One region of the Brevibacillus sp. JB24b genome, then DNA from elsewhere that is predicted to be linked to it. Evidence: predicted binding sites of a transcription regulator. Region 1 holds the regulator's gene; each other region holds the start of a gene.
The links. The regulator LexA, encoded in region 1, represses DNA repair genes until DNA is damaged. The targets are predictions, from matches to a motif close to CGAACATATGTTCG.
Positions count from the first base shown of each region.

Region 2: the regulator LexA is predicted to act here: its motif matches at 1,053-1,066, upstream of recA (recombinase RecA).
Region 3: the regulator LexA is predicted to act here: its motif matches at 1,957-1,970, upstream of ACQV1I_RS11030 (YolD-like family protein).

Region 1 covers NZ_JBNVQV010000001.1:3,445,481-3,450,554, reverse strand. The annotation lists gene ACQV1I_RS16085 (aminoacyl-tRNA deacylase) at 1-268, shown strand, start outside; gene ACQV1I_RS16080 (GNAT family N-acetyltransferase) at 340-846, shown strand; gene ACQV1I_RS16075 (hypothetical protein) at 970-1,389, opposite strand; gene ACQV1I_RS16070 (DUF456 domain-containing protein) at 1,485-1,973, shown strand; partial or broken gene ACQV1I_RS16065 (isochorismatase family protein) at 2,158-2,555, opposite strand; gene lexA (transcriptional repressor LexA) at 2,673-3,293, opposite strand; gene ACQV1I_RS16055 (LysM peptidoglycan-binding domain-containing protein) at 3,455-3,841, shown strand; gene ACQV1I_RS16050 (DUF896 domain-containing protein) at 3,920-4,114, shown strand; fluoride riboswitch at 4,184-4,243, shown strand; gene crcB (fluoride efflux transporter CrcB) at 4,304-4,708, shown strand; gene crcB (fluoride efflux transporter CrcB) at 4,695-5,057, shown strand.
Region 2 covers NZ_JBNVQV010000001.1:3,574,207-3,579,280, reverse strand. The annotation lists gene ACQV1I_RS16670 (DEAD/DEAH box helicase) at 1-979, shown strand, start outside; gene recA (recombinase RecA) at 1,154-2,212, shown strand; gene ACQV1I_RS16660 (RecX family transcriptional regulator) at 2,295-2,957, shown strand; gene rny (ribonuclease Y) at 3,318-4,868, shown strand; gene ACQV1I_RS16650 (TIGR00282 family metallophosphoesterase) at 5,020-5,074, shown strand, end outside.
Region 3 covers NZ_JBNVQV010000001.1:2,227,736-2,232,809, forward strand. The annotation lists gene ACQV1I_RS11015 (Kelch repeat-containing protein) at 1-87, opposite strand, end outside; gene ACQV1I_RS11020 (hypothetical protein) at 507-1,070, opposite strand; gene ACQV1I_RS11025 (hypothetical protein) at 1,083-1,742, opposite strand; gene ACQV1I_RS11030 (YolD-like family protein) at 1,990-2,328, shown strand; gene ACQV1I_RS11035 (N-acetylmuramoyl-L-alanine amidase) at 2,513-2,962, shown strand; gene ACQV1I_RS11040 (hypothetical protein) at 3,041-3,400, shown strand; gene ACQV1I_RS11045 (hypothetical protein) at 3,427-3,585, opposite strand; gene ACQV1I_RS11050 (DUF2935 domain-containing protein) at 3,758-4,564, opposite strand; gene ACQV1I_RS11055 (YetF domain-containing protein) at 4,991-5,074, opposite strand, start outside.

The sequences.
Region 1 (5,074 bases):
AGATAGAGCTAGTACATCACGAGTAAGTAAAGCACTCAATATTGAAAGACCTCGTTTGGCCAATGAAAAAGAAGTGTTAGAAGGAACTGGTTATCCAGCTGGTGGTGTGCCTTCTTTTGGGTTTGAGGCCATTTTTTTAGTAGATCCTAGAGTAACAGAATTGGAGTATGTATATACGGGAGGAGGCTCGCCTAATTCTCTAGTAAAAATAAAGGTAGAAGATTTATTGAGATTAAATAGAGGAAAAATTGTTCGTGTAAGAAAATAAAAGATACAATATGGTGATGAGTAAGGCTGTTTAGCATACAGCAAATTCTCTATGAAGTAAGGAGTATAGAAATGAAAATAGAGCTTGTGAAAGTATCTATGCATCAAAAGATGGTTTTACGGCATCTGTTAGAGCTATATCAATACGATTTTAGTGAATTTGATTATGCTGATGTAAATGAGCATGGCTTGTATGATTATAAATTTTTGGATCATTATTGGACAGAACCAGATCGGATTCCCTTTTTTATAAAAGTAGACGAGAGATATGCTGGATTTGTATTACTACGAAAGCTAAAGAATCAAGACATAGAGTATTACTCAATGGCAGAGTTTTTTATCATGAGAAAATATCGTATGCATGGGATCGGTAAAGAAGTGGCATTTCGCTTATTCCATCAATTCCAGGGAGAATGGGAAATTTCTGAGATCGAGCAAAATATTTCGGCACAGAAATTCTGGCGCGCATTAATTTCTGAATACACAAATAATAATTATCAAGAATTGAGAAGAGAGGATTGGGATGGTCCCATTCAAAAATTCTCGTCAATAGGTATTCAAAAAAGAGGAGGAGAATGAAAGATAATCTAGCATCTAAAATGGTGCTTATTTTATTGAAACTTATCATTCTCCTACAAACAGTCTTAGTAAGTACAGCGGATGTAAGTGGTGATTGTTGATAAGTATAGGATTTATTAAAGTCTAGTGAATAGTCACGTTACCTGAAATAGTGACAGGATTAATACCAGAGTTTTGTAGAAGAACAATCCAATGTGAATTTCGTGGCACAGTTACGGTAGATCCTTTTGGATAAATTTTTTCAGCTCCATACCGATTTGCATTCAGTAGGTACCACCCCAGCGTATCTACATGCTTGTCAAATGTAACAGTTACGGTACCACCTTTAGCTAGGAAAAAAGGTCCTGTGACCCCAGCTTCTCCATATCCTCTATCCCATTCCTTTACTGTTAATGCAAATGGAATAGAAAATTGACTGTAAGCATTACTACTCATACTTACTTGAGTTGTACTATGCTTTTCTTGAGCAGCATAACTAGTCGAGGACAGTAAGAAAACAACAGGTATTGCCAATAAAGAATAGAAGAAACGTATACCAAACAAGAAAAGGAAAACTTGTAAACAAAAATGAAACGTAGGAGAGCATTGATACGTACATATAGAAAACGGGTAAGATGCAACAAAGAGGGGGTTTAAACATGGATGTTTTATTGTGGTTGATCGTTATTCTCTTATTCGGTCTTAGTATCGCCGGCATCTTCTTGCCAGTGTTACCTGATACCGTTTTATTATGGGGCGGTTTCTTATTGTATCAGTTTGCGATTGCCGATCCGGGGGCAGGACTGCCGGTTTCCTTCTGGTGGGGAATGGGAATTTTGAGTGTGATGTTATATGGTGCTGACTTAATGACCAATATGTATTTTGTTAAAAAGTATGGCGGATCAAAGGCATCAGCAATTGGCTCAATATTAGGTATTATCATTGGTGTATTTACGTTTCCGCCATTTGGTATGATTATTCTTCCATTTGTATTTGTATTATTAATTGAAATGCTGATGCAAAAACAACCGGCTGAACGAGCTTTTAAGATAGCTATAGGAAGCCTCATTGGATTCTTCAGTAGTGCTATTGTGAAAATCTTTATTCAACTAATCATGATTATCTGGTTCTTTATTGTAGCTTTGTAAAAATTTTTTGTGGATAATCAAATCAGGTATTGAATTTTTGATCTAATGAACAAAACCGAGATTGTCAATTATTTTCTCTATGATCAACTGGAGAGAAAAGCGGCAATCTTGGTTTATTTTTTGTTCTTGAACAGGATTGGTCTTAATGGTAGAGTTTTGGTGCTCTTTTGAGAGTATGCCAACCTTACTTTTTCCGATAATGATTGTGAGTCGGAGAAAACAGATTTTCACGCGCATATCTTACAAGGGAAAAATAATCCACATGATCATGTCCATGTAACACCCGATTATGGTGAGTAATCATCTGTTCGGCAGGTAAACTGGTTGAATCTGTTGTAGAATGTCCGTCTCCAACTAGTGTTACATCAAAGCCATATATAGTAGCCGTTCTGACGGCTGTGTCAATACAGAGTTCTGTTTCAGCCCATCATGATTAGATGCTGTATCTGGTGATCTATGAATGCTCGAATGGATTTCAAAGCCCGTTCCATTCCCCTTAGCAACATCTTTATCTCTACTAAAGATGACGTAATAATCTGAATTAACTGCTTGTTGTATGACAGCATTAATCGAAAGTAATAGAAACGGTTGCTAGCTAAAAGGTTCAGAACGAAAAAACTCTTGGTGAGTATGATCTTTACCAAGAGTTTTTTCGTTCAAGCACGTTAGAAGTCAGCAAGTAAATTAAAATTCAATGTACTAGTGGAAAAGGCGGTAAACGCCAATCACTTTACCTAGAATTGTAACGCTATCTAAAATGATTGGTTCAAGCTGAGAGTTTTCTGGCTGAAGACGGAAGTGCGTTTTCTCTTTAAAGAAACGCTTAACAGTTGCTTCATCCTCTTCTGTCATCGCTACCACGATATCACCGTTATTGGCTACATTTTGTTGGCGAACAATTACGTAGTCGCCATCTAAAATGCCTGCCTCAATCATACTCTCTCCCATAACGCGCAACATGAAAACATTGTCAGACGTAACGATGTTTTCTGGCAATGGAAAATATTCTTCCACTTGTTCAATAGCTGCAATAGGCTGACCTGCCGTTACCTTACCAACCATTGGAACACGAACAATGGAGCTTTCATAATCATCCTGTATACGAGTTTCGTCCAATAGTTCAATAGCACGTGGCTTAGTAGGATCGCGGCGGATTAAGCCCTTTTTTTCAAGTCGTGCAAGATGACCGTGAACAGTGGAACTGGAAGCTAGTCCTACCGCTTCACCGATTTCTCGGACAGACGGGGGATAACCTTTATCTTTTACTTCCTTACGAATAAAATCAATGATCGCTTGTTGGCGATTGGAGAGTTTGGACATTTCGAACACCTCATTCTCTCGATCCAGATATTTTCTACATTATACCATGAGAATTTGCGTTCGACAAACATTAGTTCGATTTTGCCTACTTGACAGGAATGTTTGTTCGCATTATGATTATGCTATCGAAATGAGAACAAACGTTTGCGAGGGTGATGATAATGATGGTACAATCTAGCAATTGTCAGAATCTATACAAAGATAAAACAAGAACAACGACGAATAAGGACACGTTGGTACACTATAGAAGAGGGATAACACGCGGGCAGGCTATAGTAACGATACTGCTCATCATAATAGTATCCTTTGCAGCAGGCAGTATGATTTTTGGAAAAGAAAAAGTGGCTATTGCAGCTCCCAATACACAGCAAGAAGCTCTTGTCATTACCATTCAGCCAGGTGATACGCTGTGGAGTATTGCGGAAGCATATCAGCAGGAATCCGGGTTATCAGTTAGGGAACTAAAGGAAGAGATCATGATACGAAATCAATTAGATAGCCCAATGATTTATGCAGGAAATAATCTCGTTATTCCAGCATACCGGTAGGCTTTAAACCATAATTTATATCTCCTCTCTTTGGTCTTGTGTTATAATAAAGAGAAGTTAGTTGAGGAGGTATCACCATTGGTTACTGATGCAGAGGTAAAACGTATTAATGAATTAGCCAAGAAATCGAAGGGTGTTGGCTTAACTCCAGAAGAAAAAGCGGAGCAACAAGTTCTTCGTCAAAAATACATTGATGCTATGAAGGCTTCCTTGAAATCTAGTTTAGACTCGATCCGTTATGTAGAGGATGAGGAACCTAAGCATAAGCACTAGTCTATGTGATTTCTTTAAATAATCCACGTAGGAATAGTGCCGTTGATTAGGGTTACTTACAATTACAAGCAAATAAGAGGCGATGGAGTTCGCCCGAAGCGCCGTTAGGCTAATGACTCCTACCAGTAATATTGCTGGTAGGAGTTTGTTTGTATATGTGTCAGAAATAGATGATAGAGGAGGGAGTGCATGTCATTTTTTATTGTTGGACTATCAGGAATGATGGGGGCTGTATCTCGATATTTACTAGGAGCATGGACATCGGGCTGGTGGGGGCTTTCATTTCCTTTAGGAACGCTAGTAATTAATTTCATAGGCTGCATTGGATTAGGCATTCTCAATCAATATATCCTAACTCGAAATCAACTGCCTTCCTGGTTTACCGTAGGAGTAGGAACAGGGTTTATTGGCTCTTTTACTACCTTTTCGACTTTTAGTGTAGAGACGCTAACTCTTTGGCATCAGCATCAATATATGCTAGCGATTTGTTATGTGTTGGCCAGTCTATGGGGAGGGTTATTAATGGCATGGCTTGGTTCTTTGATAGGTACTCGATTAGCACAGAGAGGGAGCGAGACTGATGCTATTGAATAGTATAGGAGTAGCATTAGGCGGGTGTCTGGGAGCAGTGGCTCGCTATGGAATCAGTCTGCTGATAAATCGGCGTTATCAAGGAATGTTTCCATTGGCAACCTGCTGTATCAATATTCTTGGATGTTTTTTATTAGGTATAATAACAAGCTCTTCATTGGCCCCATTTTTTGTGGTAATGGCAGGAACAGGTTTTATGGGAGCTTTCACTACCTTTTCGACATATAAATGGGAAAGCTACTCTTTATTCACCAAAAAACGTTACCAGATAGGAATCATATACTTACTTATCAGTTATTCCTTGGGAATTTCATCTGCCGCACTGGGGATGTTTCTCGGAGTACATTTGTGATTTCTAAGATTGTCCTT
Region 2 (5,074 bases), 130 kb from region 1:
TATCAGTCGTGAAGAAGTCACAGCTCCTTCTATTGAACAAGTGTATTATAAAGTTTTTGAACGTAATAAACGGGAGAGCTTATGCCGGATTCTCGATAGTCAGGATGTAGAGCTTGGTATCATTTTCTGTAGGACAAAGCGTGGAGTAGACGAATTAAGCGAAGCCTTGCAAGCACGAGGATATTTGGCAGATGGATTACATGGTGACTTATCGCAAGCACAGCGCGATAAAGTGATGAAGGCTTTCCGGGAAGGTACTATTGAGTTCTTGATTGCTACAGATGTAGCAGCTCGTGGTATTGATGTAGGTAACGTATCACATGTTATTAATTATGATATTCCACAAGATCCGGAAAGCTACGTGCATCGAATTGGCCGTACAGGACGGGCTGGACGTAAGGGAATTGCCATGACACTAGTTACTCCACGAGAGATGCGTCAACTGATGGTGATTCAAAAACAGACCAAAGCATCTCTGGTTACTCGCACTGTGCCTACCTTAGAAGAGATTGCTGAGCGTAAACGTACCCAATTACGTGAACAACTACGTTCGTTGATTGTAAGTGATTCTACGAACAGTATGTATCAAGAAATTGTTGAAGAGTTAATGCAGGAGCATGAACCGGCTAAAGTTGCCGCGGCAGCCCTACATCTTGCATTTCATACTGATCCAAGTGGAAATGATGAGGAAGAAGGGTACAACTTTGGTGAGACGGGTGCAGCTAGAGGAATGGTGCGTTTCTTCCTAAATGTAGGACGAAATGTTAACATGAAGCCTCAAGATCTTGTACGGGAGATTTCCGAATCGGTGGGCATTCCGGGCAAATCAGTCGGACGGATTGATATTTTTGAAAACTTCACCTTTGTAGAAGTTCCAGAAGATGTTGCTCCGTTTGTTTATGAGGCGTTAAGACAGACGCGCATCAACGGTAAACGTATTAATCTGGAGCCTGCTAAACCGCGAACACGAAAATCATAATTTGGCCGTATAGAAGGTTTTTTCACCTGGAGGTTGAGTGAAAATGCCTTCTTTTTTCTATATAATTTCCATGCGAATATTTGTTCGCAAAAAATACTTGGCAAACCCCTCTATCTCGATGTATGATACATACATAAGAAAAAGTTGAGTGGAACGAGAAAGGGAGTGTCACTATTGTCAGATCGTCGCGCTGCGCTAGAGAGTGCTTTAAGACAAATAGAAAAACAGTTCGGGAAAGGCTCCATCATGAAGATGGGGGAAATGGCACATTCACAGGTTTCTACTGTTTCAACAGGAGCCTTAGCTCTTGATATCGCACTTGGTGTCGGCGGTTTCCCACGTGGTCGTATTATTGAGATTTATGGACCAGAATCCTCTGGTAAAACGACGGTTGCGCTTCATGCCATTGCAGAGGTACAGAAGCAAGGTGGACAAGCAGCCTTTATTGATGCAGAGCATGCCTTAGACCCTGTTTATGCTGCTAAATTGGGTGTTAACATAGAAGAATTACTTTTATCCCAACCAGATACAGGAGAACAAGCATTAGAAATTGCGGAAGCTCTCGTACGCTCTGGCGCTGTAGATATTATCGTAGTAGACTCCGTAGCGGCTTTGGTTCCAAAAGCTGAGATTGAAGGAGAAATGGGAGACTCTCACGTTGGTCTACAAGCTCGTTTGATGTCTCAAGCTTTACGTAAGCTTTCTGGAGCTATTAACAAATCCAAAACGATTACGATCTTCATTAACCAGTTGCGTGAAAAAGTGGGTGTTATGTTTGGTAACCCAGAAACTACTCCTGGTGGACGAGCTTTGAAGTTCTATGCTAGTGTACGTCTAGATGTACGTAAAGCAGAGGGTATTAAACAAGGCAATGATGTAGTAGGTACGAAGACTAAAATTAAAGTTGTAAAAAATAAAGTGGCTCCTCCGTTTAAAGTAGCCGAAGTAGATATTATGTATGGAGAAGGTATTTCTAGAGAAGGAAGTATTCTGGATATTGGAGCTGAGCTGGACATTGTTGCAAAAAGCGGTGCTTGGTATGCATTTAATGATGAACGATTAGGTCAAGGTCGTGAAAATGCAAAACAGTTCTTGAAAGAGAACCCAGCTATTGCGGCTCAGATTGACCAAAAAATTCGAGAATATTACAGCCTGAATCCTAATTCCATCCCAGAGGGGGAAGCGGTTCTCGATCCAGAGCAGGAGGAAGAACCAACTTTTGATTTAGAGTAGAAGAGATGTAAGCCTGTCGTATTCTGTGCGACAGGCTTTTTATGTAAAGAGAAGGCAGTATTCGATAAGAGTAGGAGGAAACATGAAAACCTCAGGGGTAATCACGGCCGTTCATAGGGATTCTAAACGAAAACAGATATATTTGATTGATCTGGACAATGAATTTGCATTTGAAGTGCACGAGGAAGTCTTCATTAAGTATCACTTGATGAAAGGGACAGAGGTAGATAGTAATTTTTTCGCAGAGGTATTACGAGCGGATCATGAGAACAGAGCCTATTTGGCTGCTATCAATTATCTTAGCTATCGTCCACGTAGTTCCAGAGAAGTGGAAAGATATCTAATGGGTAAGGAGTTTTCACTAGAACTAGCGGAACGAATAGTAGAGAAGTGTACGCGAGAAGGGTATGTAAATGATGAGTTGTTTGCTAAAAAATGGGTAGAAGAGAGACTACGTTTGAAACCTCGGGGAGCTTATATGCTAAAGATGGAATTGAAGCAGAAGGGAATTGCCCCAAGTTTGATAGAAAAAGTATTGGGAAGAATAGAATATGAACAGGAGCTAGATGCAGCTCGTTCTTTATTACGAGGAAAATTGGCAAGGAAAACAGCCTCAATCGATCAAAAAACAGAGTATAAGCTCTTACAATTTTTGTTACGGAAAGGTTTTTCGCATTCTATTGTTCAACAGGTAAGAAATGAATGGAGAACAAAAAACTGGACTGAGGAAGAAGATGAGCAGTGAGGGCGTATACTGTATAATCTTTCCCTATTCGAAGCAATCCTACTCCCCACAAGGTCTACTCCTTGACAAGGCTTGTTCGCAAATAATAAAATAGGTTTGTATTACTTGGTGTTTGATAACTTTTTGCGATTAGCAATCCATAACTGAACATCCATGAGACCTATGTCTATCATGATTGCAGTCGACCGAGTCGCATCGGTCTTGTTTTTTAGGCTATGGATGCCAAATGTTTCCTTCTTCGCTCTTACTTGGTTTTCATTTGGTGTACCAAGATATGAAGATGATAGGAATCACCAAGAAAAAAATGATTTGTATGAGAAATGTAAAAGTCATAGACAAAGGAGGTGTAAGAGAACACGTATGGATCTATCTAACCCACTATTGTTAGTTTTGCTATTGTTGGTAGCACTAGCAATTGGTTTTGGGGTCGGATACTTCTTACGTAAATCCATTGCAGAAGCCAAAATTTCAAGCGCAGAAGAGGCGGCGAAGCAAATCGTCGAAGAAGCAAAACGCGATGCGGAGGCAGTGAAAAAGGAAAAAGTCTTAGAAGCCAAAGACGAAGTGTTTAAGCTGCGTACAGATGCTGATCATGAAATCAAAGAGCGTCGGAACGAAATTCAGCGTCAAGAGAGACGTATCCTTCAAAAAGAGGAGTCTCTTGACCGAAAGCTGGACCAATTGGAACGTAAAGAAGTAGAGCAGAGCGACCGTGAAAAATCAATTACTGAGTTGCAAGCCAAGGTTGAGCAATTATATAAAGATCAAGTTGCTGAACTCGAACGCATTTCAGGACTAACTCAAGATGAAGCAAAAACGATTATTTTAACAAACGTAGAAAACGAAGTACGCCATGACATGGCAATTATGATCAAGGATATTGAAACGCATGCTAAAGAGGACGCTGACAAAAAAGCTCGTGAGATTATCACAACAGCTATCCAACGCTGCGCGGCAGATCATGTGGCAGAGACGACCGTTTCAGTTGTTACTCTTCCCAATGATGAAATGAAAGGTCGAATTATCGGTCGTGAAGGTCGTAACATTCGAGCACTAGAGACATTAACTGGTATTGATCTTATTATTGATGATACTCCTGAGGCAGTTATTCTTTCAGGCTTTGACCCGATTCGACGTGAAATTGCTAAAACCGCCCTCGATAAGCTGGTGGCAGACGGACGTATTCACCCGGCTCGTATTGAGGAAATGGTAGAGAAATCACGACGTGAAGTAGATGAACGTATTCGTGAGTACGGGGAACAAGCAACATTTGAGACAGATGTACACGGATTACATCCTGATTTAATAAAGATTTTAGGACGCTTGCGTTACCGTACAAGTTATGGACAAAATGTCTTGAAACATTCAATGGAAGTAGCTCATCTTGCTGGTCTTATGGCTGCGGAATTGAAAGAAGACGTTAAACTGGCAAAAAGATCAGGTTTGTTACATGATATCGGTAAAGCAATTGATCATGAAGTAGAGGGTTCTCACGTAGAGATTGGCGTGGAACTAGCGAAGAAGTACAATGAGCACCCTGTTGTTATCAACAGTATTGCTTCTCACCATGGTGATACAGAACCTACCTCTGTTATTGCAATGTTAGTAGCTGCAGCTGATGCCCTTTCTGCTGCACGTCCAGGCGCTCGACGTGAAACCTTGGAAACATATATTAAACGCTTGGAGAAACTGGAGGAAATCTCCGAATCCTTCGATGGCGTAGAAAAATCATATGCAATCCAGGCAGGCCGAGAAGTGCGAGTGATGGTACAGCCAGAAAAAATTGATGATGCTGAGGCAATGAGGTTAGCTCGGGAAATTACGAAACGTATTGAAAATGAGCTGGATTATCCAGGACATATACGCGTAACAGTGATTCGGGAAACCCGCGCTGTTGAATACGCGAAGTAAAAATAAAGTGGCGAGATGCCACTTTATTTTTTTGACAAGATAGGAATTTATCTAAATTCTCATCTCTATATGTACAATCAAGCTACTGCTGGCAATAGAGACTTGGTCATCGCCCATTTTCTTTAAAGAACGAATAGTAGAGGTGATTAGAATGAAATTATTATTTATTGGGGATATTGTAGGTTCTCCAGGAAGAGAAATTGTGA
Region 3 (5,074 bases), 1.2 Mb from region 1:
TTCTTCTGCTGCAAACGAAGACGTTTGAAAACTAAACAAAGTCATAATCATCGCAATAGCGAATAATCCTATTTTCTTTAGGTTCATTTGTTTAACACTTTTACTCTATCTGTTATAGAAAGAGAAAAGTGCTTACCTCCTTTATGAGTGTATGTAAGAATAACGAATAAAAAGCTTTGTAAAAAAATTAGCTATGTCGGCCGACACATTTGCATTATACGAGATTAATTTTCATAAAACAAAACATAAATTGAAAAATATGTAATTAATTATGGTGTATTTTGTATATTTTTAAATAAATATTTTCTTTTTTAATTATGATAGGAAAGAAATGTAATCATGATAGGAGTTCTTATTTTGTGGTCAAAAGATTTTTTGGCTCTATTGTTTGAGTGCTTGCGGACCTAAAGGAGTATTGGAAGAGGAGGGGGTTATCTATTTTTAATACGCAAAAGCCCTCTGACGGAAAAAATAAACCGTTGGAGGACTTTTGTGTTTTTCATGCTTTATTTCTGAATAGTTGGCGTTTCCAATCCAATGAAAACAGCTACAGCTAGCTTTTCCTCATTTAGTACTTGTAGCTCATAATTCTCCGGAGTTAAAAGTGTTTTTTTCTCTTCCTCTGACGGTTTCTCTTTTAATTTGAGTTGTTGTGAGAGAGTATAGGTGTTTTCTTTACCTTTACTCAAATCAATTTGAATAACTGGAGGAGATTCAACAAGTAACTGCCCTATTTTTTTGCTACCCAATACGTCCCCAAATGTAAAATAAATAGGTTTTTCAGTATCCACCATCTTTTCCCTTAAATATTCCGATATAGAAATTTCAAGTTTAAGATCAGCTAAGGTATCTTTTTGGGATATTTGAAGTACAGATGTTTTCAGGTGCTGTCCAGCAATTTCTTTACTGTACTCATTAATCGATTGATAGGTCTTGCTTTCTGTGGATACTCTCTGAATCGTTTCCTCTGATATTTTGTCTACTTTTCCCGAAGATTTATCTACTGCACAACCACTAAATAGAAATAATAAAGCAATGAGAACGGCTGGAATGACTGGTGTTCTTTTCATGTAGTTTTTTTGCTACCTCAATTTTTTGGGATTTTTATCAGCATACTCGGAATATGAGTAATCGGTGTATACATAAGTGGTTTTCTTTGGCTCCCCATGGAAGTACTTCACTATACTCCCACTTGTGCTCACTGCTTTTGATCCGTACTCAATAGTTGTAACAGTATTTGCAGGGATGGTCCAAGTGTAAGTTGTAGTCTCAACAGTTTCCTTTCCAAATGCAACCTCTGCATTTATTCCTACTTTCCCTTGAATTAGCTTCCAATTAACTGCTGTTTCAGCTGATGCGCCTACTTTTCCGGTAACAAATGTTTTTCTTGAGACTGATCTTGTAACAGAGTCATTTTCCGAACCCCTATTTGTTACTTCTGTTTCAAAACTTTTTGATTTATATAAATCCTTTTTGCTCATTTCATAAACGGTTTCATTGAAATCGACATACTGAGGACTAATACCCTTGGGAGTATATTTCGATTCCCTATCTTCTTCAAGAGCATCCTCATAATCATAATTCACAGGAGTATCCCAGACTTTTTCAACGATTTCCAAATCACCTATTGTTTCATGTGTAATAGTAGGTTCATTCATATCCTGAGATTTTGCGAACACAGAACTCCCTCCAGATACTACTAAACAAATTCCTACGGCAATAGAAAGCTTTTTAAAGGCCATTTTTTTGTTCCTCCTATTTTCTATTAATTTCCAATTATATTACCAATTAAATCCAAATATGTAAATATTAATATTAAAGCTATGTATGAAAGGTATATAGAGGACACCTGCGAGAATGTGACCGTGTGTAGGCTTGGTAGTACTTCTTTCATTTACATTCGGTTTAAATACCATTTATAACCATTGCATAATCTCCTCATCATCTAATAAAATAAGAACATACATTCGTATTCAAGGAGATGTTTTGATGGCTAGCAAAATTCTTGATCCACTTGTAACGAAATTTATTTTGCCAGAGCATGTAGAGATTTTACGCCAGTATCACGAGGATAAGAAACTGATCGAGAAACCGATCATTGAAGAGGATGAGTTAGCCGAGTTTTGCTACAGGATATCTGACTCACGTCAGTATGACTATGCATTAACGATTAGCTGGTGGAAAGAAACAAAAGAGGGTAGAGGAGTAATTGAATCTGCTTGGGGATGGGTAGAGAAGTTTGATTCAACGTTTAAACAGATTAAGCTAAAGAATGATGAAGATTTTTGGTGGATACCTGTAGAAGATGTAGTGAAGGTAGATATGTAATCTATAATGAGGAAAGTCGTCTCCTTACATTTAGGAAACGACTTTTTCTTTTGCAAACATTGCAAACCATTTTGCAAACCGACTTCAAGGAACGCAAAGGAACGTGAAGGAACGCAACGGTATCAAAAATATGTAAGAAGTTGCGTTTATGCTGACACGAAGGAACGCGAAGGAACGTAACGGAATGAAACAAAAAGATATTACTCATCTAGTCATTCATGTTATGGAAGGCACATATACTGGATCTATTGATTGGGCACAAAAAGACCATGATAGTAGTGGGGCTTCTTCTGCGCATTACTATGTAAGTGATGACGGTGATATAACTCAAATGGTAAATGATAAGAATGCAGCTTATCACGCAAGAAGTGCAAATTCATACACTATTGGCATTGAACATGAAGGGTATGTTGATGATCCAAAATGGTTTACAAATATTATGTATAGAGAATCTGCAAAACTAGCAGCGAAGTTAGCTTACACCTATGATATCCCAGTTAACAGAAAACACATTAAGGGACATAGCGAGTACCCGAATCAAACACATACTGATCCAGGGAAATATTGGGATTGGGATTACTACATGAAAAAGGTAAAGATATATCACGATAAATTTGTAAATGATGGTAGATAATGAAATGTAACTGCCATCAAATAAGGAGGATCACAAATTGAAGAATCTGTATCAGAAGATGAAAAGGGAGAGACAAAATTGCTAGCATATCGAAGTAAAAAGGGACTGTCAAATACGCTGATTTTGCAAAACGATAAAGTAATAAAAAGCATCTCTTATATGGAGTATCTTGAGGGAGAAAAATTGCCAAGAACAAAGGAAGAGGTTTTCAAAACGTATGGTACAGAGTATAAAATGGAAGTAAAAGATTGCTATGAATCAGCTACGTGTGAAAATTATATTTATACATTTGGTAATGAGGTTCTAGAGTTTTTAACCTATTGGGATAATCAAAAAATTGGTGTAGTAACGTTAAAAACAAAAGCAGCTGATAAACAAGAACTAAGTATTTTGTATGATACTCCTTGGTGCCATTGTAACGTGGCGAATTGGGACTAAAAAAGAAACGGATAGGTTACCCGTTTCTAATCTTCTGGAGTGCGGTCAAGAAAAAGCTTAGTGACTGAAGTATATTCCCCTTTTTCTACTTCATCAGTGCTCGCTTTTTCTTCAAGTGGATCATGACCGTTCATACTTGGAGCTATCGTTGGTTCTTCCTTTGCGGAACGTTGTTTTGAGTCCATTATAATCACCACCCTAATGGATTTGATTCTTTCTAACGTTTAGCTATTTTATGTTCTAGGTTTCACTAATTTTTTAAAATTTATCCAAAGTGATTTAAAAACACACATTATTGGTCAAAAGGGAGATTCGATAGACTTAGAGTTATTTTTAAAAGGCTGTCCTCCCTAATTTTTATTCAATTCGGGGTCTGGTTGGATAACAGTCAGGTGATTTGACCTCAGACACTTCGGATAGCTTCATCAAATAATAACACTCTTCTCTTGACATATGATCGGCCATAAGTGGAGACAACGTTCCTAATATCTCATCCTTCAATCGTAGCTCCTCCAATTCATGCAAAAAGGCCTGAAATAGTTGAATTTCCATTTCAGTCTCATGATTAAAACGATGTAGCGCTGGGAAGTCTGATAAATTTGTCCGTAGGTAACCGGCTAATTCGATTGCTTTGAGATGAAAATGTTCAAATTGTTTTGTAAAGTGCTTGCTTTTTTGCTTGTAGTCATGTTCCACCATATCTAGGTGTGAAGTGATGGTATCAGCATGCCCCACAGCATCCAAGAGCCAAACCAGATGATAGTAAAGGGGATGAGATGTAAGAGGCCAATTATCGGATAGACAAGCCTCAAGGATTCGTTGATATTCTTCCAGTTCATTAACCATATGGTTTATAAAAGTTGGAGGAAGACTGATGGAAATTTTACCAATAAGATGTCGTTCTAGAAGATGAAGCTTAAACTGGCGTAAGTTTTGCGTTTCACTGTTTGCCTGTTGGTTGAGCGTATTGATTTCTTCAGCAGACAGATTATTGCGTGCATATTCCAATAATCTGTCAAATGTGTGGATAAAGTAGTTAGCTCGCTCGATCTCTGCTTGCTCTTTCGGAGCTAATGATTCAAAAATAAACCGGGAATGATCCCCCAGAATTTGTAGCCAGAATCGGTGCTCAAACAAAATATTCTCTCGAGTATTGTTATTCACGTTGTCCCCTCCCTTATATAGTCCAGAATATGTATGTAAAGCTAGAGGTATGTTATGGGGGTCTCTAGATAATCTAAAGGTGGGGATATTACGCCGTATGTGGAGGGAGATCAATGTCTAAAAAAAGGTGACCAAGTGGCATGCACACATGCACAGAAGCTGAGATTTTCAAATAATTACGGTAAAATCTGGTCTTGTCAAACGGATGATGGATTTACAGCGAAAAGTGGGACACAAGTGGTGTTTTTAGAAGGTTTTAGTGGTTATTTTTCAACAGTGATTTTACAAAAAGTAAACCTTGAATTTCTCAGGGAGGAGGCACAGTGATCGTACATCAGATCATGGAAACATTGGGAACCAAGGTGATGGGGTGGTTTGAACAGAAATTCAGATAAGGTTTATCCAATAAAAGACTACTAAACAAAACTAATTATACTCATGAGTGTTTCCTTTTTTATCAATAATTACTGAACCATCTTCTTGGAGTTCAGCAAAAAACACATCCTTTAA